Regions from separate parts of the Bacillus nitroreducens genome, predicted to be linked through region 1. Evidence: predicted binding sites of a transcription regulator. Region 1 holds the regulator's gene; each other region holds the start of a gene.
What was found. The regulator Rex, encoded in region 1, represses fermentation and respiration genes when NADH is low (regulators of the CRP and FNR family bind a similar motif). The targets are predictions, from matches to a motif close to TTGTGAAATATTTCACAA.

Region 1 (4,193 bases):
GTTTTCTGGAATTCTTGGGATCCCACTTCTCTTGTTTCTTGGCGTTGGAGATGATTTGGATCCAGACAAAGCTAAAAACACAATTATTGCGACATGGACAATTATTAGTTTTGTTGCAGCGCTCCCTATTGTTTTATTTTTATTGCGACAAGATATAAGGGAAAGACATCAAAACCTTGAACGTTCTTCTAAGGGTGAAGCAATCGGGTGGGCAATTGCAGGTGTATTTATGGCCATGACTTCACAAATTTTAGCGGCTAACATCGAAATTCACCTGTTTGGAATTGAGCCAGGCTCAGAAAATACGCAAGAAATTATGGCCCTTGTGAAATCTCTTCCACTACTTGTGATTGTCGTATCCATTATTGGTCCAATACTTGAAGAGATTATTTTTAGACAAATTATTTTTGGATCATTATATAAAAAGTTCAACTTTTTCATATCGGGCTTAATTAGTTCCTTAATTTTTGCTGCTGTACATATGGATTTTACTCATATCCTTATTTATACAGCGATGGGCTTCACCTTTGCATTCCTTTATGTACAAACTAAGCGGATCATTGTACCAATTTTTGCACATGTTGCGATGAATACATTTGTCGTTGCTGTTCAGACGATTTTTGCTGATGATATAGAAAGGATTATGAAGCAAGCCGAGAAACTGCAACAAACATTTATTGGAGGCTTTTAGTATATGCGAAGAACTTCACCTTTTGCGATGGGCATCTTTTACGCGTTAATGGGAACACTTTTTACTTATTTTGCGATTGGCTTTGCAACGGAGACAATCTGGAACTTTTCCACCATTTTTCTCGTCCTGTTTGCAACCTTTGACTTCGGTATGGCCATCCGAATGTTTTCCCTACATAGTAAAATAAAAAAAGTCACAAAAAAATAACCTCACAACGGAGGTTATTTTTTATTGTCTAACTACAGCGCCTAGCCCCACTGGGTCTAGCCAATCTGTCATGAAGGTCAAAGCACAACCTTCTCGACAGATTTTCTTATGCTTGTCGGGGCTGAGCAAGGCACTTCCGCTTTTCTTTTTTATTCCATACTATTAGCAGCCATCATTTCCGCTTTCAAAGCTTTCCTATATGCACTTCTTGATACGATTATACTAATTTCATATAGTCCGAATAACGGTACAGTGACCATTAAATGCGAGATTAACTCGGGAGGTGTAATTAACCCTCCGATGACTAAAAGTATAAAATACGCATACTTCCGTATTTTAGAAAGAAACATTGGTGTTACAATTCCCAGTCTTGTTAAAAACATCACAATTACTGGCAGCTGAAACAAAAATCCGAACGGTAAGGTAAGCTGTAACAGAAATTGAAAGTATTCATTAATTCCTATCACTTGATTAATATCAAGTCGTACCGCTAATCTGGACATAAAGTTCACAACAAACGGAAACAAAATAAAATAAGAGAATGAGATTCCTACTAAAAATAAAAAAACAGAGATTGGAATATAACTTAGTGTTACCTTCCGTTCCTTCTCATACAAACCTGGACTAATAAATGCCCAAAGTTGATAAAGTAAAAAAGGCGACGAGATAACTAACGCTATAATAAACGCAAATTGCATATAAATTTTAATCGGATCTGTCATACGGAAAGCATTCATCGTTAGCTCTTTCGCTTCTTCCGCGTTTTGCAAATAAACAATTACAGGCTCGGCGAGAAAAAAGCTCCCTAATGCAACTATGAAGAAGAAAACGACTACATAAATCAGTCGTTTTCGTAGCTCACCAATATGATCGTAGACGGACATTTCTTTTTCGTTCATATGACTCATCCTATCATTACTTCACATCATGAGATTCTTTCTTCTTAACATCATCATCGTCATCATCAGCTAAACCTTTTGTCGCGTTTTTAAATTCACGCAAAGTATTCCCCGCTGCTTTTCCAAGCTCAGGTAACTTCTTAGGTCCAAAAATGAGTAATGCTGCAACCACAATTAAAAAGATACTACCGAAACCGAGACTTCCCATCGTAAGTCACCTCCCCACAAATAAAAGTTTCTATTCCTCATTTGAATAATGCTTTAAAAAGTAAACAAGTGCTTGTAGCTCAACAGCTAAATCAATATGATGAACTCGAATATGTTCAGGGACATTGATTCTTGCTGGTGTAAAATTCAAGATACCTTTTATGCCTTTAACGACAAGACGATCCGTAATCGCCTGGGCAGCGCCGACAGGTACTGTTAGGATCGCTACTGTTACATCATCAGGCAATACTTTTTCAAGATCATCTAAATGGTGTACCTTGACTCCACCAACACTATTTCCTACCTTATTATAATCCACATCAAACGCAAGCTCAATTTTTGTATTATTATTCTTCGAAAAATTATAATTCAAAAATGCTGTGCCTAAATTTCCTACACCAATTAGTGCAACTTTTGTTAATTCATCCTGATCGAGCGTTTTACTAAAAAAGGATAATAAGTAATTAACATTATAGCCATACCCTTTTTTTCCTAGCGCTCCAAAATAGGAAAAATCGCGCCTAATCGTAGCAGAATCGACCTTTACCGCTTCACTCAGTTCTGCAGATGACACCCTTTGCTTCCCCGACGCATGCAAGTTTTTCAGAAACCGATAATAAAGTGGTAGCCTTTTGGCAGTTGCTTGTGGTATTTTTGATTGTTCCAGATTCATGTGTATATTCCCCCACTACTAGCCTTTAAATTCCCTTTTGAAATCTCCATTCTTTCCACCAGTTTTTTCTGCTAGGTAGGTTGGTCCAATGACCATCCCTTTATCAACTGCTTTACACATATCATAAACTGTTAAAGCGCAGACAGAAGCAGCCGTAAGTGCTTCCATTTCTACTCCCGTGCTACCCTTTGTCTTTACTTCAACCGTAATATGAAGAATATATTCGTCTCCTACTGTCCAACTGAATGAAATATCGACGCCCTTCAATGCCAATGGATGGCACATCGGAATGAGATCTGACGTCTTTTTGGCTGCCATAATCCCTGCAACCTGTGATACTGCAAGAACATCACCCTTGCTAATCTCATTATTTACGATTTGCTCATAAATCATTTTATTTACAGTTATACTAGATTTTGCAATAGCTGTACGGACTGTATCTGACTTCTCCGTAATGTCGACCATCTTAGCTCGACCCTGCTCATTAAAATGGGTAAATGCTGACATCTATCGACCCTCCCATAAACTATACACTATTTTACCACATCTGTCTGCGAAACGTGTGTGAACATTATCATTGCAGTTGCTCTCTTACGATAATATAAGATACACTGTTGGTAGAAACAAGAGGTGAAATAGTATGATTTTACTACAAGTAAATCAGCTCAAAAAATATTTTGCTGCTGATCTTATTTTATCGAATATAAAGTTAGAAGTACAAACACGTGACCGAATTGCTATTGTTGGTCGAAACGGCGCTGGAAAATCAACACTTTTAAAAATTATAGCAGGTCAGATGTCTCATGATGGCGGCGAGATTATTAAGCCTAAAAGTGTCACAATCGATTATCTCGCTCAAGATACTGGACTTGAATCAACACTCACCATCTGGGAGGAAATGCTAACCGTATTTGCACCCTTACAAAAGCTTGAAAAAGACATTAGAACCCTTGAAGTAAAAATGGGAGATCCTTCTCTATTTGAAAATCCAATCGATTATCAAAAATTGCTAGAGGAATATGATCAGCTTCAAGTTAACTTTAAAGAAATGGGCGGCTATCAATACGAAGCTGATATTCGATCCATTTTACATGGTTTTAATTTTACAGAAGAAGACTACCAAACGAAAATTTCTAGCTTAAGTGGTGGTCAAAAGACACGTCTTGCTCTTTGTAAACTATTACTATCAAAACCAGATTTATTAATTCTTGACGAGCCCACTAACCACCTTGATATTAACACCCTAACTTGGCTAGAACAATATCTTCAAGGATATCCTGGCGCACTGTTAATCGTGTCTCATGATCGTTACTTCCTTGATAAAGTGGTCAATCAAGTCTATGAGATATCACGACATACAAGCACTCGATATGTCGGAAACTATAGTAACTACTTAAAACTCAAAGCTGAAAACTATGAGCTTGAACTGAAAAAATATGAAAAGCAACAAGATGAAGTCGAAAAACTAAAAGACTTTATTGCTAAAAACCTAGTTAGAGCCTCGACAACGAAGCGT
Region 2 (4,193 bases), 1.1 Mb from region 1:
CGTCGCTGTGCTCCTGCGGGGTCTCCCCTGGCCACGCTTTTCCCGCAGGAGTCTCGTGCCTTCCGCTCCAATCAACATTAGTTAACAAGGTATTATTTTCTCTGAATTTGAGAAAATAATACCTTTAGCTTCTATTTTATAACGCTCTTTGGATTTATCTTTAAAATAGTCGCTTTCCTGAAATTCCATCTGTTCAGTATGTACATTTGATTTAATACTAAATAGCGAATTAAAACACAGACACGGGTATGATGTAGCGAAATCCTCGGGTCTAATTGGCATGGAATTACAAGGTGCCATGGCGATATTTACAGTAAATATAAAGCGGATTTTAAAACTATTAGGGTAATAACCCAGGGTAAAATGGTATCATATGCATAAAAAAGACGACTTTTAATTCAAAAAATGAATTTTAGTCGTCTTTTTTGATTTATCAATTTAATCACCTATAAAAAACGTAAGTTTTTCAGCTGCCTCCTTTTTCATCAGCATTTTTTTCGTTTCTATGATAAAATCCTTTTTTCTCCTTCGATTTTCTGGATTGGGGCAATGTTTTGAGAGAATTCCATTGTGCCAATATATTCGCCCGTTTCATCACGAACGGCAAAATATCGGATATACACATATTTTCCTTTTGTATTGATCCAAAAATCTTCGACATCTTTTCTTCCTGCTTTAAAGTCATCGAGTAAATCCTCTACAATATGAACACTCCTTGGTGGATGACAATTTTGTACGGTTCTACCAATAACAGCCTTTGTTCTTGCAAAAATACGCTCTTTTCCTTTTGAAAAATATCGAACAACATCGTCTTTATCAATAAACGTAATGTCAACTGGTAAATGATTTAACATTAATTCTAACTGTTTTAGGGACAAGAGGCCCGTTTCCATTTTTATAAAGCCATTAGTGGCAACCTGGTCATCCTCTATTATACTTCTTTTTGGCTTCCAATCATTGGGTGAAATCAAACAAAACCCGATTTCATCACTTTCATGCGCAATTTTTAACCATTCATCCTCAGTTAAATGATTTACTGACATTGGGAACAGGATATTTTCTTCACGATAAATCATTTCATGAATCTGTTCACTGAAAAAGTTGACCACCTCAATCACTGACTGTTTGTCGCCATTGTAATTTGATAATAATTTTTTAGCTTCCTTAATGGCATCTCGGATAAAGTCATCAATTTTCCACATCATATTCGTTGGTCCATAAATGCCGTACTTTTCTAAGTATCGAAAAAGAAGTTGTTCCTTACGCTCATAATGCTTACCAATATCCAATAAGAGATTGCAATCTTCAAGTAATTTTAACCGATTCTCTTCATGATCAGCCTGTTCAAAAGCTTGTAAATGTTTCAGTACTTTTTCATTTACATGTTTTTCAAGCTCCCTATTTTCAAGCTTAAATGTATGTACAGGATGCCCTGGTTGATCCTCTGGAAAAATTGTCCTACTTTCTTGTATTAGCTCCTTAAAAATTTCCCGATGTCTTGAACGAATTTCCGTTGCTTCATGTGGTTGAATGTTCTCCTCTTGCACCATCACATGCTGCAGCTTTGTCACCTCTTCTATCGTAATATAGCCAATTTTTTCAACTAATTTGGATTTGATTTCTTCTACCGATTTCCCCTGACGTAGCTCCAAAAAGCTTTGTTTGATAAGAGACTCTCTTTCCTTGTCATGGATTATATTTTTTTCACGATTATTGATAAGTTCACTCACACAAATTCTCCTTTCTTATGTGAAAAACGATTATTATCTTGAAATTAGCATAGTTTGAGAAAAAGGTTCGTGATGCTTATCACATCAAAAAATAAATAAAGCTCACAAATGTGAGCTTATGGTTTTGGGTATTGATACTCCAATTCATCTTTATCAGGATTATAATCAACAATTAGGTTATGACCATTAAAGAACCAGACGTCATCCTCTTCAACATAAAATTCAATATCTTCGATTTTATGGCTTGTATGAATTTGAATGGGTTCATCATGTGTTGAGAATGCTAATGAATATTTTTCTTGCACGGGACTCGATCCATAGAACATCGGATAAAATCGAACAGTATCCCCATTTTTTACACTTACATCTTCTTTAAACCATTTCACAGCAGCATCGCTTATTGTCATTTCCATTATAACGTACCTCCCAATTGTCCTTCTGATATTGTACGCGAAAAATTTGGACTTTATTAGCTTAATACTACTAAAGTTTCAAGAAGAAGAGAAACGTAAAGTACTGAACTTTTTGTGAAAACGCAACAAGTGCACACAATCATGATCGACTGCGTGCACTTGTAACATTTTTTATAGTAGAACAAACAGGATGGTTGCACACACCACAATGGCTATACTCACAACTTTACCCCAAATAGGTATCTTGTTGTTCCTACTTTGATTGACCTTGTGCTCTTGCTCCTCGACTATTTTTCGATATTCGGGGCTACAGCATCCCATTTAGGCCACCCTGTTATAATTAGAAATATCTTCTTCAAGCGGTAGGTTTGCCGCACGTGCTTTCTTCGCTTGTCGGAAGAATAGAACTAGTAAGATTACAGTACCTGCAAATCCACCGTACCATGCAATATCCATAGGTAAACGGAATCCAATCTGAGCATTCAAGATATACGTAATAACCATTGTTAACATAAACGTTCCTGGAATAAGTGAAATCCAGTAGTTCTTTTTCGCAATATATAAATACATTGCCCCTACAAACAATGCGATTACTGCAGTTGCTTGGTTTGCCCAACTAAAGTATCTCCAAAGAATATTGAAATCGATTTGAGTAAGAACGACTGAGATTGCGAATAAAGGAATAGCAATCCATAAGCGACTTGAAATTTTCTTTTGAGCCATATTCAAATATTCAGCGATTATCATACGTGCACTACGGAATGCTGTATCACCAGATGTAATCGGTAATACAATAACTCCAAGTACAGCTAAAGTTCCACCAATAGCACCTAACATTAAGGTTGAAACTTCACTTACGATTGCTCCTGGTCCACCAGCTGCAAGAAGTTCTTGCAGACCACCGTACCCATCGAACAAGCTCATTGCTGCTGCTGCCCAAATCATTGCGATAATACCTTCTGCAATCATCATACCGTAGAAAATTTTACGACCTTGTTTTTCTTTTTGTGTTGTACGAGAAATAATTGGTGTTTGTGTAGCATGGAATCCAGATAAAGCACCACAAGTGATCGTAAAGAATAATAACGGGAAGATTGGCGCATTATCAGGATGGAAATTTGATAATGAAAGCTCTGGAATAGGCGCTCCCTTCACGATTAACCCAATACCAATTCCAACTGCACTAATTAAAAGGATTGCTCCAAACCATGGATAAAGGCGTCCAATAATTTTATCAACTGGTAATAGAGTAGCCAAAATATAATAAACAAATATCGCTGCAATTAGAATTCCTAAAGCTACTTTTCCATCAAGTAATAGATTTAAAAGACTAGCTGGCGTCGAAACGAAAACGGTTCCAACTAATAATAGAAGTAAAACTGCAAATGCATTAACCACGTGCTTCATAGCTTTACCTAAAAATTTGGTAGCAAGCTCTGGTAAATGTGCCCCTTTGTTGCGAATAGAAATCATTCCAGTTAAATAATCATGAACCGCACCTGCGAAAATACAGCCAACAACAATCCAAATGAATGCAACCGGTCCGTAAAGCGCTCCCATTATTGGCCCGAAAACAGGTCCAGTACCTGCAATATTCAGTAACTGAATCATGGAGTTCTTCTTTGTGCTCATTGGAATGTAGTCAACACCATCAGCATTTACATATGCGGGTGTAGGTCGTTCTTCCTTAACCCCGAATACTTTTTCAACATATTTTCCATACGTAAAGTATCCAATGACCAGCAATGCAATACTCACTAAAAATGTAATCATATCTATATCCCCCTTATCCCTTTATTAATATAAATGAATGCGTTTACATGTATTATAGTATTTTAGTAGGACAATAGGGGGTTTTAAGATTAAAAGGTCGAAATTTGACAATAACGTGTCAAATTTATGAACTATCATGCATAAAGACAATTATTAAATTTCCAGATTGGCTCTTAACGCTTTTACATAGTTTCGGCTAACCGACAGTTGTTCCTCTCTTCCTTCAATTTCTAATTGATAGGCACCATTAAACCAAGGGGTGAGGCGAGTTACATAT
Region 3 (4,193 bases), on a different contig from region 1:
GCATCTTCCCTATTCTGAACAATGACTTCTATAACCATTCTTGCTTCCTCCTATCAGTTTGAAACCACGTAGACAGTTCATTTATTACGTAGTTTGAACATCTTGTACATATAGTAACCCATTGTTCCAAAAATAGACAGGAGCATTCCAATCATATACCACATGCCTAACCCTTCTTTTCCTTGAGCGACAGTGATCGATTCCCATACCCCAATTCCTAAAAATAAGGTGATAAAGAAGTTCGTCGTGATTAGCATTTTTTGTGAGGCTTTATAGAGCCCTTCTGCATTTTCTGGTGTCACTTTCACAGGGTAATTATGTACATGTGGAAACTTACTTAAGATGAACATCGTTTTAAATAAAAAGGTCGCTATGATTGGAAGGATGAGAATACTGCCTTTTCCACCCCAACTATCTGGCTCCCCCGCAATGTTAAAATGAGTGGGTACTCGATTTGGAATTTCACTCCAATTTACAATAATAAAAATATACATTCCAACTAATAAAAGAATGGAGAGTATCTCTAAAATTTTTTCAGATAAGGTTTTTCGTCGTTTAAGCACTGGATTGTTCGCCATAAAAATCCCCCTTTCCCTTCATAAAGTATACGGTAAATGAGCCTGGAGGGTTTCATTTTAAAAGCAAATCTCAACAGGATTCAGTGGTACCTTCCCACTGGTTCCTAGTTCCCGTGTGGTATCGTTTCTGATAAACTAAAAAGGGAAATACATACTTTCGTGCTAGAAGTAGTACGATTCAAAGGAGAATTGAGATGACAAAGTTCGAACAAATGCTGGATAAATATGCTGACTTAGCTGTTCGGGTCGGTGTGAATGTCCAAAAGGGACAAAATCTTTTCATAAATGCGCCGATTTCCGCTGTTGAATATGTACGTAAAGTTGTGAGAAAGGCCTATGAGGCTGGGGCAAGAAACGTATATATTGAGTGGAATGATGACGAAATCACACGAACCCGTTTTGACCTTGCACCAGATGAAGCATTTCTTGATTACCCAATGTGGAAAGCAAAAGGGATGGAAGAACTTGCAGAAGGTGGAGCTGCCTTTTTATCTATCATATCTTCAAACCCTGATTTGCTTAAAGGTGTTAATCCTGATCGGATTGCAAACGCCAACAAAACGGCAGGTCAGGCGTTAGAGAAATACCGTAATTATGCGCAAGCAGATAAAGTAAGCTGGTCCGTTATTGCCGTCCCTTCAGAAAGCTGGGCGAAAAAAGTTTTCCCTGACCTCTCTTCTGATGAGCAAGTTGAAAAATTATGGGATGCGATTTTCCAGGCTACTCGTGTAGATGTCGAGGATCCTGTTCAAGCATGGAAAGAACACAATGCAACACTGCATGCAAAGGTTGAATACATGAACAACAAAAAGTATAAGAAGTTACATTATAAAGCACCTGGAACCGATTTAGTGGTGGAACTGCCTGAGAACCACGTTTGGATCGGCGGTGGAGGTGAAAACGAGCAAAAGATTCAGTTCGTTGCTAATATGCCGACGGAAGAAGTATTTACCGTTCCCAATAAAGAAGGTGTCAATGGGTATGTAAGCAGTACAAAGCCACTTAATTACGGTGGAAGTTTAATTGACAACTTTACCTTAACTTTTGAAAAAGGACGAATCGTTGGTATCAAGGCTGAAACAGGCGAAGATACATTGAAACGACTGGTGGAAACGGATGAAGGCAGTCATTATTTAGGTGAGGTTGCTCTTGTTCCGCATAATTCACCTATTTCACAATCGAAAGTTCTATTTTACAATACGCTATTCGATGAAAATGCATCCAATCATTTTGCGATTGGAAATGCATATGCCTTCTGTATTGAAGGTGGTAAAACAATGTCACGTGAAGAACTCGCGGAAAAAGGAGTAAACTCCAGTATTACACATGTGGACTTCATGGTCGGTTCAGCAGAAATGGATATCGATGGCATCACAGCGGACGGTACCGTTGAACCTGTCTTCCGTAAAGGTAACTGGGCATTTTAATCTTCATAACAGGCACCATTGGGATGTATCCTAACGGTGCCTTTTTCATTCTGGTCCCCCCTCTCCTTCACCTCCACAATCATCCAATGTAAATTTTATTTTACGATTCTATTGAAATTCATGTTGTTTTGTGTAAATATAGGTGACAAGACAGTTGTTAAAACACCTTTACGGTCCATATTGTTTTTTCAAATTATTTTACCTAAGTTTGTGAAATTATTATCAAACTTATTACATGTAGGAGGCAAACTATGAATATAGTCAAATTGCGTAAAATGTTACAAGAATTTTTACTTGAGGATATTGGTGAACTGGACATAACAAGTCAATCGATTTTTCCCATCGAACAAACAAGTCAAGGTGTATTTATTGCGAAAGAGAATGGGATCATCTCTGGGTTATCTATTATAAAAGAAGCGTACCATCTTTTAGATTCGACCATTCAAGTGGAATTGCGTTTTGCTGACGGAGATCGCGTCAAATCTGGTGATACAATTGCCACGGTAACCGGTCCGACATCCCATCTTCTAACTGGTGAGAGAGTCATTTTAAATCTTATTCAACGAATGAGTGGAATTGCAACGACAACGAACAGATGTGTGGAGGCTTTAAACGACCCTTCCATTCACATTTGTGATACGAGAAAAACAACGCCTGGACTGAGAATGTTAGATAAATATGCGGTTGTCTCTGGCGGAGGAAAAAACCACCGTTTTGGTCTATATGATGGTGTGATGATTAAGGATAACCACATCGCTTATTGTGGTTCGATTACGAAAGCTGTGCAAGCCGTACGTGAAAAGATTGGCCATATGGTAAAAATTGAAGTTGAAACGGAAAATAAGGAGGAAGTATTGGAAGCGATCGCAGCTGGTGCTGATGTCATCATGTTTGATAATCGCAGTCCAGAAGAAGTCAGGGAATTCTCTCAATTGGTGCCGAAAGGAATTACAACTGAGGCCTCAGGGGGAATTACGTTAGAAAACTTAGCAACCTACTCGGGGACAGGTGTCCAGTATATTTCATTAGGATTTTTAACACATTCTGTAAAAGCACTTGATATTAGTTTGCAAGTGAAAGAAGGAAACAAAAAGTCTTCTTTATCTGCGAAATAGTACAAGACGAATTGATTTTTAATTATTAACGTAACCTTTGGGGGTAAAAAGGAATGTCTAACAGAAATTGGACCTTACCAGTTCTTTTAATCATTTGTAGTTTGCTTCTTGCTGGGTGCATGAATAAAGTTGGAGCCGTGTCTATCGATCGTTCAGAAGAAATCAAAACAACCATCATTGGTGGGCGAACAGGTGGTGCTTGGTCAGTCTTTACTGAAGGTATCGCAGAAAGTATTCGCCGGGAAAATAAAGGGGCACTTGTAACAGTAGAACCAGGTGGAATTGTGGAAAATCCGGCTAGTGTCGGCACGAATACAGTTCCATACGGAATCTCCTATGCCATGACAGCCTATTCCGCATTCAAAGGAACAGAACCATATAAAGTCGCCTATCCAGATATCCGAGCAATCAGTGTTGTTATCCCAGCAAATTATTATCAATTGATCGCAAGGGCGAATGTCGAATTTGATTCATTCGATGAGGTCGTCGCAACGAAAGCACCAATACGACTAGCTGTTGATCAAAAAGGTTCAGCAGGTGAAATCATTACACGAACGATTTTAGAAGAGTACGGTGTAACCTATAATGATATAAAATCTTGGGGTGGATCTGTTGATCATTTAAGTGGCGCAGCTACCTTTGAACTAATGGCAGATAATCGCATAGATACAACTGGTGATGCAGTATCTGTTCCTTCGAGTGATATTTTAGAAGCGGCCATTACAAACGACATGAAATTTATCACGATGGATCATGAAGTGCTTCAATCTGTAGCAGAAAAACTAGGGATGGAACAAGGTACGATTCCTGCAGGTAGTTATGACTTTTTAAATGAAGATATATCCACAGTCTATACTCCTGCTATTTTAATTGTTCATAAAGATGTTCCTGAAAATGAAGTGTATCGAATGACGAAATCCATCTATGAAAATTTTGAATACTTAGGTACAGTTCATAAAGAATTTCAGAAACTATCAGAAGAAAACATGAGCAAAGTTGGGAAAGTCCCTCTTCACCCTGGTGCAAAGAGATTTTTTATAGAAAAAGGACTTATTCTCGAATAGTAGAAGGGA
Region 4 (4,193 bases), on a different contig from region 1:
AAGGAAGGTGGTAACGATGAGTCGCATAACATTAGAAAAGCCAACGCTCTCAAATGAATTAACAGAACTATTACAATCAGCTGATCACGTCATACATATGGAAAAGGGACAATATCTATTCCGTGAAGGAATGAAGGCTTCAGAGCTCTATCTCATTCTGTCAGGCCGTTTAAAAGTAAGCAAAGGGACAGCCGATGGGAATGAACTATCCTTACGAATCTGCAGTCAAAATGAAATTGTTGGGGAGTTAACATTGTTTACAGACGAACCGAAGTATTTATTTGATTGCAGAATATTAGAAGATAGTGAGATTGCAGTCATTCAAAAAGATGAATTAGAAAGGAAACTCTTTGAAAATACTTCCTTGGCATTTGAATTCATGAAATGGATGAGTGACCATTTTCGAAAAACACAAACAAAATTTAGAGACCTCGTTTTACTTGGCAAAAAAGGGGCAATGTATTCAACGTTAATTAGAATGACCAATAGTTATGGGATTCAAAAGGAAAATGGTGTCTTTATTGACCTACATTTAACGAATCAAGAGCTTGCTAATTTTTGCGCAACAACAAGGGAAAGTGTAAACCGTATGCTACATGAGCTAAGGGTTAAAGGGATCATCACCGTCTCGAGAGGCTATATTACCATTCATGATTTAGCTTACATAAAAAATGAAATACAATGTGAAGAGTGTCCTGCAAAATATTGTAGTATTGAATAACCATAAAAAGCGAAAAGACCCATAGATTCCTGGGTCTTCTCGTTTGTCTAGTTCCAGACGCCGTCAGCTTGAGGTCATAAGCTAATCGTAGATACAATAAAAATGAGAGGGTAAAGTGTCTCAATTTTAGTTTAAGGCCATACATTCTGTGCATGGAGTTCGAATCCTAACCATACTGGATTCAAAAACAGCACAAGAAAAAGCTTGCTAACAGGATTCTTTGCCTTCAGATTGTGTTTTCTTTTTTGCGAAGGGCTTTTGGAATATATACACAGAATGGCTCGCTCTCCATGTAATCCCCTGTCATAGCATAAGCTCGAGAACGCGATCCACCACATACATGTCTAAATTCACAAACGCCACATTTTCCTTTATATTTATCTGGATTACGCAAATCTTTAAAAATTGGGGATTCACGATAAATTTCAGCCAAGGGAGTTTCCCTTACATTTCCTGCTATTACTGGTAACAAGCCACTTGGATATACATCCCCTGTATGAGAAATAAACACGAATCCATTGCCATCGTTTACACCTTGAGGTGCTCTTCCAAGTCCATCGATTTTCCCTGTCTTACCTTGCATGAGTGCATCTTCATAGCGAATTTGTTGTTCTGTATCTTTTGTCTCACGCATCTTAGACTGGATTACCACACGTCGATAGTGCTGTGCAGCTGTTGTTTTAATATCAAATTTTACCCGTTTACTTAAATCATATAACCAGCGAAACACCTTTTCGTGTTCTACAGGTGAGATCATATCTGTTTCCTTACCTCTTCCTGTAGGAACTAAGAAAAACACACTCCACAATACACAATCAAGGTCCTCCACTAATTTTGCCATATCATCTAATGCATGAACATTATATCTTGAAATAACCGTATTTATCTGAATAGGAATTTCAAGCTCATGTAAATACTGAATAGCTTTCATGGTTAAGTCAAAAGAACCATTTGTTCCACGGAAGTGGTCATGAATTTCAGCAGTCGGACCATCCAAACTGAACGCCCAACGTGCTAATCCGACTTCTTTTGCTTTCTGAATAGCTTCTTTCGTAACATTAGGAGTTGCACTTGGTGTCATTGAGACGCGCACACCTTTTTGAATAGCATAATCTGCGATATCATACACATCGGGGCGCATTAATGGATCCCCGCCCGTAAACACAAGCATGGGATTATTCATTTCGTATATTTGGTCAATTAAATTTTTTCCTTCTTCAAAGGAAAGCTCTCGGGGATCTCTTTTATACTGTGCTTCCGCACGACAATGTAGACACTTCAATTGACAAGCTCTTGTAAGCTCCCATATTACAATAAATGGATCCTGATTATAATCTCTTTCAAACATGAGGCAAACCTCCCTTGTAATGTCCACCATTTTAACACTATAAAATAGTGAATAATGTGAGTCACATCACAGTTGACGGAGGTTTTTCAAATTGTTCACAATTGAAAAAGCTCAAGGTACCTTAAATTCAGCTACTTGTCTAGAACATCCTGTACCTAACACTGGTACCTTTGCCGTCCGTGAGAGTTATAAAGTTTTATTTAAGCGCTCACATAAAATAGCGGTACTTTCATTCGATTGTCTTAACAGCTTGATTATGATGGCACCTAAAGTAAGACAAATAATAGTATTACTAAATGGAAGAAAATAAAATCTGAAGAAGTGTTAAATGTAATTGAGGGTTAACACTACAGCTACCAGTAGGTTCGGAGCCCCCATGAGGAAAAACAAATAGGAATATCTAAACTTTTTTTTGCGGAATTGCTTATCTTCAACGTAGTAATTTGCTCTCATCCGATCTCCCCCTACAAAGGAATCAGATACGATTCCTGCAAGCAAAAAGCAGATGATTCCAAATGTCCCAGAAATAACAGAATATGCTTCAAATTGATGAGTAGACAAACCTAAAATTAGTAAAAGGCCAGAGGATACTATACCTAATATCAAGCCTACTCTCAAGTTTCAATCCCTCCTTCATAAAGACATTGTATTCATATTTTATCATACTTTTCAGAAAATTATGAGTGTATAAGCTTGATTTTTAATACAAAAACAACTCGGGCCCACACGATGTGGGGCCTGAAGACCTGCCGCTCTAGCGTGGTGTGATTAGTCTTTTTTTCTTATATTAGGAAAAGGGACTTGTGTAATTTTATTAAACTCTGTTTGATTATTGATATTTTCGAATTCCATTCCTTGCAGATCTAGGTCTTGATCTGTTAAATATTTAACCTTGCATACTTCTAATAACTGGCTCATTTTTAAAAAATTTTTCTTCAACAATCTTTCTATTTTAGTTACCACCCTAGCATGATAGACAGCTATTAAAGGTTGCTTTCTTTCATAAATGATTGGAACAATCGCATCATAACTCAGGTCATTCGTAAAGGACATTAACTGTTTTACAAGATCGTCTGTCACAAAAGGCGTATCACATGGTATTATTACGTACCAATTTGCTTCCCCCTTTTTCATAACAGTAAACATTCCCGCTAGTGGACCACACCCTTGGAATTCAGGTACATCTTGAACAACTTGAAAAGGTGTTTGTTTTTCAAATTGTTCCTTTAAGTCAGGATGACTCACAATATAGAGGGAATCCACATTTTCTGCTAGTGCTTTAATTGCGTATTCATAAAAATATTTTTGATGAAGCTTCGCGAATGCCTTATGGCTACCAAATCTTCTAGACTGTCCCCCTGCCAAAACAATACCTGTGAATGTTGAATTAGTCATGTTGGAACCATCCTTTTACGTTTTCTCCATAGTAGCATGATTGAAACAGTCTTCCAAACAGAAACTATAGATTTCCCCTTCAGATGGACGCTTTAAGCGTATGTGACTTTGAGCCACCTTAACGAAATGTGGAAGCAGCTAGCACTCTAAACAAATTTATTCCCTACGAAAATCGCCACGTCCTCATGTCTAATCGGCACTAGCACTTCCTGTGTGTCAGAGACTCCGACATAGAGGCGCTTTTTGCCTCGTAGGAAGAGTTGAAATTTCTCAAGTTTCTTGCCGCTACAACTGGACAAGTCGCTAATCGCCCCTGTGGGGTCTAAAGTCTCACTTTTTGTGAGCAGACTTTGAAGTACTACCTAGAATTAACCTACGCACGAAGAATATATGAAGACATTTTCGAGGTGTCACCACCTAACGCTGCAATCAATAGGTTTGTTTTATTCATTAGCACCAATCTTTTAAAAAGGCTTTCTATAAAAAACAAGTGTAGGCAACTTTAAAAAGCTTTGCCTACACTTTAAATGATATCGTATTTAGTTATCAATTTTGTTTTTTACCAATGGCAACTCGCCAAATGTCTGGACCTTGTTCTAGGTATTCCCATGTGAACTCATCACCGCGTTCCATCTTAAATTGATATTGGAGTGGTCTTGGATCATGGTCATTTGTTAACTCCATGATTTCACCTGGTTTTAAGCTGTCAAATGTTCTAAAAATAGTTGG

Region 2: ACWPVE_RS12935 (DUF438 domain-containing protein) is a predicted target of Rex. The motif match lies at 1,798-1,815, and genes of this name have one in related genera.
Region 3: nadC (carboxylating nicotinate-nucleotide diphosphorylase) is a predicted target of Rex. The motif match lies at 2,214-2,231, and genes of this name have one in related genera.
Region 4: ACWPVE_RS02545 (TIGR04053 family radical SAM/SPASM domain-containing protein) is a predicted target of Rex. The motif match lies at 2,153-2,170, and genes of this name have one in related genera.

Annotation. Positions count from the first base shown of each region.
Region 1 covers NZ_CAXHYI020000003.1:764,253-768,445, forward strand. Annotated here, with positions in the region: gene ACWPVE_RS07500 (CPBP family intramembrane glutamic endopeptidase) at 1-691, shown strand, start outside; gene ACWPVE_RS07505 (YdiK family protein) at 695-898, shown strand; gene tatC (twin-arginine translocase subunit TatC) at 1,048-1,797, opposite strand; gene ACWPVE_RS07515 (twin-arginine translocase TatA/TatE family subunit) at 1,814-2,005, opposite strand; gene ACWPVE_RS07520 (redox-sensing transcriptional repressor Rex) at 2,036-2,677, opposite strand; gene moaC (cyclic pyranopterin monophosphate synthase MoaC) at 2,696-3,184, opposite strand; gene ACWPVE_RS07530 (ABC-F family ATP-binding cassette domain-containing protein) at 3,318-4,193, shown strand, end outside.
Region 2 covers NZ_CAXHYI020000003.1:1,887,504-1,891,696, reverse strand. Annotated here, with positions in the region: gene ACWPVE_RS12935 (DUF438 domain-containing protein) at 504-1,730, opposite strand; gene ACWPVE_RS12930 (HesB/YadR/YfhF family protein) at 1,847-2,143, opposite strand; gene ACWPVE_RS12925 (carbon starvation CstA family protein) at 2,465-3,916, opposite strand; gene ACWPVE_RS12920 (LytR/AlgR family response regulator transcription factor) at 4,070-4,193, opposite strand, start outside.
Region 3 covers NZ_CAXHYI020000001.1:327,536-331,728, forward strand. Annotated here, with positions in the region: gene ACWPVE_RS01665 (copper homeostasis protein CutC) at 1-38, opposite strand, end outside; gene ACWPVE_RS01670 (DUF1648 domain-containing protein) at 78-578, opposite strand; gene ACWPVE_RS01675 (aminopeptidase) at 773-2,005, shown strand; gene nadC (carboxylating nicotinate-nucleotide diphosphorylase) at 2,257-3,120, shown strand; gene ACWPVE_RS01685 (TAXI family TRAP transporter solute-binding subunit) at 3,174-4,184, shown strand.
Region 4 covers NZ_CAXHYI020000001.1:516,526-520,718, forward strand. Annotated here, with positions in the region: gene ACWPVE_RS02540 (Crp/Fnr family transcriptional regulator) at 17-721, shown strand; gene ACWPVE_RS02545 (TIGR04053 family radical SAM/SPASM domain-containing protein) at 948-2,069, opposite strand; gene ACWPVE_RS02550 (DUF5316 domain-containing protein) at 2,394-2,687, opposite strand; gene ACWPVE_RS02555 (molybdenum cofactor guanylyltransferase) at 2,838-3,464, opposite strand; gene ACWPVE_RS02560 (DUF2249 domain-containing protein) at 4,011-4,193, opposite strand, start outside.